Regions from separate parts of the Kribbella sp. NPDC000426 genome, predicted to be linked through region 1. Evidence: riboswitches for the same ligand, from Rfam matches in the RefSeq annotation. Region 1 holds a riboswitch; the other holds the start of a gene.
What was found. A riboswitch is a leader RNA that binds a small molecule or an ion and turns the genes downstream of it on or off. The one in region 1 is predicted to bind thiamine pyrophosphate.

Region 1 (4,369 bases):
ACGCGAACGGCCAGATCACCGTCACGGTCGGCGTCTGGCCGACGTACATCTCGGGCTCGACCGTGACCTCGGTGACCGCCCCTTAGGCGGATTCCCGCGGTACGACGGAAGGCGCGAACAGAATGCGCTGCGGCAGGCCGGCGGCCGTCCCCGCCAGCCTGCCCAGCAGCACCCGGCCGACCGCGCGACCCTGCTCGCGCGGATCGCCCGCGATCGTGGTCAGCGACGGCGAGATCAGCGCGGCGGCCTCGATGTCGTCGAAACCCATCACGGCAAGGTCATCGGGTACGCGCAGGCCCCGGGCGCGGGCAACGTCGAGCGCTCCGATCGCGACCATGTCGTTCGTGCACAGCACCGCCCGCGGCGGTTTGCGTAGTTCGAGCAGCTGCTCCAGACCCGACGTACCACCGGCGCGGGAGAACTCCTCGCGGACGACCAACTGGCTGTTGAACCGCAGCCCGGCCGACGTCAGCGCGCGCCGGTAGCCTCGCACGCGGTCGGCCGGCGGACCGTCACCGGACGGACCGGTGATGAAGCCGATCCGGTGATAGCCGCGACCTATCAGGTACCGCGTCGCGATCTCCCCCGCCGCGAGGTCATCAGAGGTCAGTACGTCGATACCCGCCGAGGCCCGACGCCCGCCCATCAGCGCCACCGGGATCCCAGCCTCGACGGCCGCCGCGACGTCGCTCGCTTTGCTGTAGTAGCCGGCGAACACGATCGCATCGACGCTGCGAGTTACCATCCGTGCGACCAGATCCTTCTCAGCCGAAGGCGAGCCGTCGGTGTTTCCGATCAGCACTTGGTACCCGGGCTCGCTGACCACGTCGAGCAGGCCGCGCGCGACCGACGGGTAGAACGGGTTGGTGATGTCCGGCACGATCAGCGCGATCGTCTGCGTCCGCTGCATCCGCAGGCTGCGCGCGAGCTGGTTCGGCTCCCAGCCCAGCTCGTCCATCACCGACCGCACCCGGGCCTGGGTCGCCTCCGACACATGCCGCCGCCCGGACACCACATGCGAAACCGTCGTCGGGCTGACGCCCGCCCGGGCCGCCACATCCGAGATCCCAACCCGCTTGGCCAAGCCGCTCCCCTCCCGGACACCTTTGGTCACGATAGCGGCCCGGGCGCTATAGTCGAGAGGTCCGCGGGAGCTCGCAGGGAGTGGGCTGAGAGGGTGACTGCACCGTCACCGACCGCTGAACCTGAATCGGGTAATTCCGGCGTAGGGAGGAAGCGATGGAATCCGTCTGGGTGAACGGTACGGCGGTTGACGTGCCGGCCGGCAAGTCCGTGGCCGAGTTGATCACGGAGTACTCCGATCGCACGACCGGTATCGCGGTCGCGGTGAACCAGAACGTGCTGACCAAAGCCGAGTGGGCGCAGACGGCGCTCCAACCAGGCGACCGGGTCGAGATCGTCAGCGCGACGCAGGGAGGTTGAGATGGACGATCCACTGGAGCTCGGCGGGCGCACGTACACGTCCCGGCTCATCATGGGGACCGGCGGTTCGGCCAACCTGGAAGTGATGGAAGAGGCATTGATTGCCTCTGGCACCCAGTTGACCACGGTCGCGATGCGCCGCCTCGGGACCGGGCACGAGGGCTCGGTGCTCGACGTACTCAAGAAGCACAGCATCGACGTCCTGCCGAACACGGCCGGTTGCCACACCGCCGCCGAGGCCGTGCTGACCGCGAAGCTGGCGCGGGAGGCGTTGGAGACCGACCTGATCAAGGTCGAGGTCGTCGCCGACGATCACCTGCTGCTGCCCGACCCGTTCGAGCTGCTCGATGCCGTGGAAGCCTTGGTGGCGGACGGTTTCACCGTGCTGCCGTACACGAACGACGACCCGATCCTGGCCCGCCGGCTCGAGCAGGCAGGCTGCGCGGCTGTCATGCCGTTGGCCGCACCCATCGGTTCGGCGCTCGGGATCCGCAACCCGCACAACATCGCGCTGATCGCGGAAGCGGCGAACGTTCCGGTCATCGTCGACGCCGGCATCGGTACGGCGAGTGACGCCGCGCTGGCGATGGAGCTCGGGTGCGACGCGGTCATGCTCGCGACCCCGGTGACACGTGCGGAGAAGCCTGCCTTGATGGCCGCCGCGATGCGTGATGCTGTCTCCGCAGGACGAGCCGCGCGCCTCGCCGGTCGGGTCCCCCGCCGCTGGCAGTCCGCGCTGGCGTCGTCACCTACAACTGGTCTGCCAACGACTTAGCCTCGGCGAGGTCGACCGGCCGATCCAGCAGGAGCGCGGTGAGCGACAGCGTCAGCTCCTGGTTGGGTTGCAGCGTGAGCGGGCTGTCCCAGGCAAGCGCCGGGCACGCACCGACGTACGAGTCCGTGCGGAGGAACCAACGCCGTACGTCGTCGGGCTGCACCAGCAAGAGCGTCACGTCACCCTGGACGAAGGCCAGCCACGGACTTGTCGAACCGAAGGCGGCGTCGAGGCCCTCACCATCAGCCGACAGCACCGTAGTCCCGGCCACTGGCAGGCGCCAGAAGATCCCGCCGTACGCGGCGCCTTCCCGGCCGGCCGTGGTCGGGTTCTCGATCTGCACCGACCCGTAGCGCGCGGTCAGGACGCTCTGCCAGTCGAGTCGCCAGCCGCCGGCAGCGAGTTCGCCGACGAGACGACGACGTTCGACGAGCTGCGGCCGGCCTTGTTCGTCGTACCAGGTGATGTCGTCGATCAGCTCGTGACCGTCGGCCGTGACGCCACGACTGCGTTGCTGACCGTGGTTCGTCAGCAGGGTCGGGCCTTGGTCGCGAACGTACGTCCGGCCGCCCCAGTGCGAGGTGCCGTTGACGACCGGTACGGCGAGCGAGACGCCGTAGTGATGCCGGTGATCGACCGGACTGACCTCGGTCAGCGGATGCCCGCCGAGCGTACGAACCGGGTGCAGGTACGGCCGCGGCGCGTGCACCTGCGGCATCCGCCGGCCGAACTCGTACCGCGCGAGCAGGCCCGAATCGCTCCCGAGCGCGAAGATGTCGCCCTGCTGCTGCCACGCGAGCCGGCCAGGCGCCGTACCACCGGACGACCGCGGCGCCTGCGGCACCGGCCCCGTGCTCGCACGGACCGCCAGCCGCAGCTCAGGTACGTCGTCCGCGTCGCCGTTCGGTGCCGCGATCGACGCATGCAACCGCCGCCACGCCAGCTCCCCAAGGTCCTTCTGCGGCACGCGAACCGTCGTCAGCGACGGTACGGCGAACCGCGCCAGCCCGATGTCGTCCATCCCGGTCACCGACAGATCAGCCGGTACAGCGACGCCGACCTCGTTGAGCCGAGCCAGCAGACCGAACGCGACCAGATCGTTGAACGCGACCACCGCGGTCACATGCGACTCGAGCACCCGTTCCACCGCGGCGTACCCGTCCTCGATCGACCGCCCGCACTCGAGCCGGACAAGCTCCAGCCCCGGGATCTCCCGCTCGGCAATCTCAAGAGCTCGTAGCCGGAGCGTGTTCGACGCACTCGCCGCCGGGCCGGACAAGAACGCGAGCCGCCGATGCCCCAGCCCGACCAGGTGATCGACCACGATCCGTACGGCGCGGCCGTAATCGACCACCACCGACGAGACGTCCTCCGGGCCTTGCCGGTTGACGAGGATGACCGGCTGCACCTGCGGCAACAGCTCGAGCAACCGCTCCTCGTCCAACCGCGGCGAGACCATGATCAGCGCATCGCATCGCCGTCGCGCCTCGATCGCGATCGAGGCCTCGGCGGTCGGGTCCTCGTCGGTCTCGGCGACCAGCACCCGGTACCCGGCCGCCGCGGATGCGTTCGTGATGCCGCGAAGGATCTGCTGGAACAGCGGGTTGCCCAGATCGGGGACCACCAGCGCGACCATGTTCGTCCGGCCGAGGGACAGGCTGCGGGCCAGGTCGCTGGGCCGGTAGTTGAGCCGGTCGGCGGCCGCACGCACCCGGGCGACGATCTCGGGTGCGACAGTGAGCCGGCCGTTCATCACCCGGGACACGGTCGCCCGCGACACCTCCGCCAGCCGTGCGACGTCGGCGATCGTGATCGAGTCCTTCGGTGTCCGGCCCACCCCCGTATCCTCTCCCGACGGAAACCGGTTTCTCAACCCTTGCCGGGGTATATCTGGTGCATGAGCAACCTGGAGTATCCGAGCGCAGTTGGAGTTGCCCCCGGCAACGGTTACAGCCATGTCGTGACCGGTCACGGGCAGTGGGTGGCGATCGCGGGACAGGTCGCCCTGGACCCCGACGGCAAGCTCGTCGGCATCGGCGATCCCGGCGCCCAGGCCGAGCAGGTGTTCGCCAACCTGGAGCGATGCCTGGCCGGCGCCGGCGCGACCTTCGAGCAGGTGGCGAAGCTGACGGTCTTCGTCACCGACATCGC
Region 2 (4,369 bases), 660 kb from region 1:
GACGGGAGGAGCGCAGCGATGTCGTCACAGGACTTCCCGACGTACGGCCGGGGCGATCAGCCCCAGCAGCCCGAGCAGCAGCCCAGCGAGGAGCAGCACCACTACGCCCCGCCGACGCCGTACGGCGGTGGCACGTACGGCGCCGGCCCAGCCGCCCCGCCGGCCGAAGGTCCGTACGCGCCGCCCCAGCCCTACGGCACCCCACCAGGCCAGTACGGCGTCCCGCCGCAGCCGCAGGCTGGTCCGCAGCACGCCCAGCCGCCCAGCTACCGCCCCGGCATGCCGTACGGCGCCCCGTCGAACCCCGAGCCCCACCAGCTCCCCGTATACGGAAGAGAGGAGCAGCCGCGTGACCCCCGTGCAGCCCGGGTCGTCGGCCTGGCCACGGTGATCGCCGGGTTCTACGGTCTGCTCGTCATCTCCGTCCAGCGGGTCTCGCTCCGCGACATCTCGCAGGCGCCGGGCTCGCCACTCAACCACCCGCTCCGCACAGACGTGATCGACGCGATCGGCCAACTGCTGCTCGTGGTCGTCGGCGCAGGAGCCCTGTTCATGTGGATCCGCGACGTACTCGCCCGCCGCAAGGCCGGCCGCAAGCCCGAGCCGGCGGAGCTGGTCGGACTCGGCCTGGTCGCGGTGTCGCTCGTACCGATCCTGGTCTGGCTGATCATGGTGCTGTCCACCGGCCTGGGATCCATCGACGGCGCAGTCGACCGGCTGCCCACGGCGTACGGCTGGGGTGGTGCCGGTCTGCTGATCCTCGCGGTTGGCCTGTTCCTCGGGTACCGCGAACTGAAGCCCGACGTACGCAACCCGGTCGTCCAGGGCCCACCGGTCAAGGCACCCTGGGAGTGAGCGCACCAGTCGTCCTGGTGCCCGGTCTGGGCCTCGGCCCCGAGTCGTACGCCCGGACCGTGGAGCATCTCGTCACGCCGTACCACGTGGTCACACTGCCCGGGTACGGCGAACCCGCCGGCGCCCGCGAGGACCTGCACCCGCGCGCACTGGCCGTCGCCCTCGCCGAGAAGATCCGCGAGCGCTCCGTCCTCGTCGGCCACTCAGCCAGCTGCCAGATCATCGTCGAGCTCGCGGTCCGGTACCCCGAGCTGACCCACGCCCTCGTCCTGGCCGCTCCGTCCGGCGACGCCCGGATGTCGAGCTGGGTCGACCGAGCGGTCCGGCTCTTCGGCTCCGCCATACCCGACGCCCCGAAGCTGGTCCGCACCGTCACCCCGCAGTACGCGCGTACGACGCTGCCGACGATCGCCCGGGCCGGAGAGGCCTCACGGCACCATGACCTGGCCGGTGTCATCAGCCGGGTGAAGGCGCCGGTGCTGATCGTCCGCGGCAAACATGACCTGCTGTCGACGGCGGAGTGGGTCCAGCGCCTCGCCGAACTCAGCCACGGCGAGGCCCGGACGCTCGACACCGGCGCGCACATGCCCGTCGTCACCAACGGCCCGGAGCTAGCCGCTCTCATAGAACGAGCAGCCGCCCTCCCGGAAACTAGCTGACGCGTTAGACTCCGAAGCACAACCTATGCGGGAGCTCGCACCGAACATGCGCGGGCTGAGAGGGCGACAGCTAGGGTCGCCGACCGCCTGAACCTGACCGGGTAATGCCGGCGTAGGGATTGGGGTCACTCATGACCGATACCGCTGTTCGTCCTGCCAGCTCCACCGAGGCGCCGCTTGTTCTGACCACGGATGCGCCGCGGACGCTCGGCTTCTTCGACCAGTTCACGCTGTGGGGCAACTTCGGCATCTCGCTGTTCGGCCCGGTCACCGGTGCGCTCGTGGCGGCGTACACGGGCTCGCTGTGGCAAGGCCTGCTCGCGGTCGTCGTCGGCTGCGGGATCGGGGCGCTCGTGCTGGGCGGCGCGGCCGTGTTCGGGTCGCACACCGGTGCGCCGGCGATGGCCAGCCTGCGCGGGCTGTTCGGCCGTCGCGGTTCGATCGCGCCGACCGTCCTGAACATCGCTCAGAACGTCGGCTGGGCGACGATGGAGATCATCGTGATCTCGCAGGCTGCGGTCGCGGTGACGAGTGAACGCTGGCGCTGGCTGTTCGTCGTACTGGCCGGGATCATCGCGACGACGATGGCGGTCCGGCCGCTGGGCAGCGTGAAGATCCTGCGGAAGTTCATGGTGTGGCTGGTGCTGATCGCGTCGGTCTACCTGTTCGTGCAGGTGCTCAGCAAGCCGGTGCACGCGCTGCCGCAGGACAGCGTGTTCGGCTTCTGGCCGGCCGTGGACCTCGCCGCCGCGGGGGTCGTGTCGTTCGCCCCACTGGCCGCCGACTACACGCGGCACTCGCGGACCAACAAGGCTGCGTTCGGCGGGTCCGCGCTCGGCTACGGCCTGGCAGCCATCGGGTACTACGCCCTCGGCGTCGTCGCAGTCGCCACATTGCAGACCAACAGCGACGACGTGATCACCGCACTGGTCACCCTGCCGGCCGGTGCGATCGCGCTGTTCGTCCTGCTGGTCGACGAGGTCGACGAGGCCTACGCGAACGTCTACTCGACCACGATGGCCGCGCACAACCTGATCGGCCACATCGACCGCCGGTGGATCTCGGTCGCGATCGGCGTGCTCGCCACCGGCATCGCGCTAATGGTTGACCTGGGCAACTACACGCAGTTCCTGTACCTGATCGGCTCGGTCTTCATCCCGTTGTTCGCGGTCGCGATCGCGGACTTCTTCGTGGTCAGCAAGATGAACTGGGACGTCTCCGGTACGGCGAAGTTCCGCTGGCAGCCGACGCTCGCGTGGCTGATCGGATTCGTCGCGTACCAGCTCGTCAACCCGGGCACCGTGGCCGGCTGGTCCCCGTTCTGGACCGACGTACAGCAGGCCGTCTTCAACCACCACGCGGTCCCGACCTGGCTCGGCGCGACGTACACCTCGATCGTCATCTCGATGCTGGCCGCGGTTCTCCTCGGCCGGATCGGTCGGCGGCCGGCTGCCTGAGCAGTACGAGCGCCACCGCCGGGAAGATCAGCACCGACAACAACCCGGCACAGACCAGCGCGGCGGCGGTGACCGGAGTCATCAGCCCGGTCACCACGCCGATCTGCGTAGCGGTCACGATGAATGGCAACGACGTCGCCTGCAACAGCGCAACAGCCGCCGTACTGCGACGACCCAGCGTCCGCACCGACAGGTACGCGGGTACTCCGCGCAAGACGAGCAACGCCAGCAGGAACAGCGGCACCCGCACCAGCGACGCCGGATCGTCGACCAGCCCACGCAGATCCAGCCGCAGGCCACTCGTCACGAAGAACACCGGGATCAGGAAGCCGTAGCCGAGCGCCTCCAGCTTGGTCCGGAACCGGGGGTGCGAGGTCGCATCGCGGTCCACCAGACCGACGACGGCCCCGGCCAGGAACGCCCCGAGGATCGTCTCCAGCCCGAACTGCTCGGCCAAGGCCACAAAGGCGATCAGCAGCACCACAGCAGCCCGGACCCGGATCTCGGCAGTCGTGTCCTGCAACCGCAACAGGACCAGACCGATCCGCTGCGACCTGCCCGCGGTCGCCACTACCAGTCCGGTGACTGCCACGAGCAGGGCGAACAGCCCGACCATGATCAACCGCTCGCCAGCACTTCCACCCTCGGTCGAGAACACCAGCGACAACAGGAGCACAGCCGCGAAGTCGGCAATCGAAGCCGCCGCAATGGTGAACTGACCGACCGTCCCGTCCGCTTGACCGGCGTCCTTGAGCACCGGGACCACGAGCCCCAGTGAGGTCGCCGACAGGGTCACTGCGAGCAACAACGCGCTGTGCACCCAACCGGCGGCCGCGAACGCCGCCCCGGTTGCCCCACCCAGGGCGAGGGTGACCACATAGCCGAGTACGGCGAGCCGCAGGACCCGGCCACGCAGCTGGTGGACGTCGATCTCGAGTCCGGCCAGAAAGAGCAGGAACGCAAGACCCAGCAGGGACACGATCTGCACCGGCAGATCGACGTCGACCAACCCGAGGCCGTGCGGGCCGACGACGATCCCGGCCACGATCTCCAGCACGACGGCCGGCACCCGCAGGCGCGGGGCGAATCCGAGCAGCAGCGGGGCCAGCAGCGCGATCACCGCGACCGCGAACAGATTGGTGAACTCGACGTCCGGCATACCAGGTCAGTGCCGCCAGGCCTGCCGGGCGTTACAGGTCAGTCGCGCGGGAACGCGCGGAACGCTTCGAGCAGGCTGTCCCGGGTCTCGCTGCTGAGGGACTCGGGCTCGACCTGGCCGACCTCGGCGATCGTGCGGCGCATCTGCTCGACGTAGATCTCGCAGCCGTCGCAGACCGCGAGGTGCTCGACGAAGCGTTGCTCGGTCTCCGGATCCAGCTCTCCGTCGAGGAAGGCGGT

Region 2: another riboswitch for thiamine pyrophosphate. It lies ahead of ABT313_RS17225 (purine-cytosine permease family protein); the one in region 1 lies ahead of thiS (sulfur carrier protein ThiS).

What each region holds. Positions count from the first base shown of each region.
Region 1 covers NZ_JBEPDK010000003.1:37,340-41,708, forward strand. Annotated here, with positions in the region: gene ABT313_RS13985 (glycosyl hydrolase) at 1-86, shown strand, start outside; gene ABT313_RS13990 (LacI family DNA-binding transcriptional regulator) at 83-1,084, opposite strand; TPP riboswitch at 1,138-1,249, shown strand; gene thiS (sulfur carrier protein ThiS) at 1,240-1,443, shown strand; gene ABT313_RS14000 (thiazole synthase) at 1,445-2,218, shown strand; gene ABT313_RS14005 (DUF6807 family protein) at 2,193-4,055, opposite strand; gene ABT313_RS14010 (RidA family protein) at 4,116-4,369, shown strand, end outside.
Region 2 covers NZ_JBEPDK010000003.1:698,058-702,426, reverse strand. Annotated here, with positions in the region: gene ABT313_RS17235 (hypothetical protein) at 19-855, shown strand; gene ABT313_RS17230 (alpha/beta fold hydrolase) at 852-1,514, shown strand; TPP riboswitch at 1,532-1,650, shown strand; gene ABT313_RS17225 (purine-cytosine permease family protein) at 1,646-2,971, shown strand; gene ABT313_RS17220 (cation:proton antiporter) at 2,913-4,130, opposite strand; gene ABT313_RS17215 (anti-sigma factor family protein) at 4,169-4,369, opposite strand, start outside.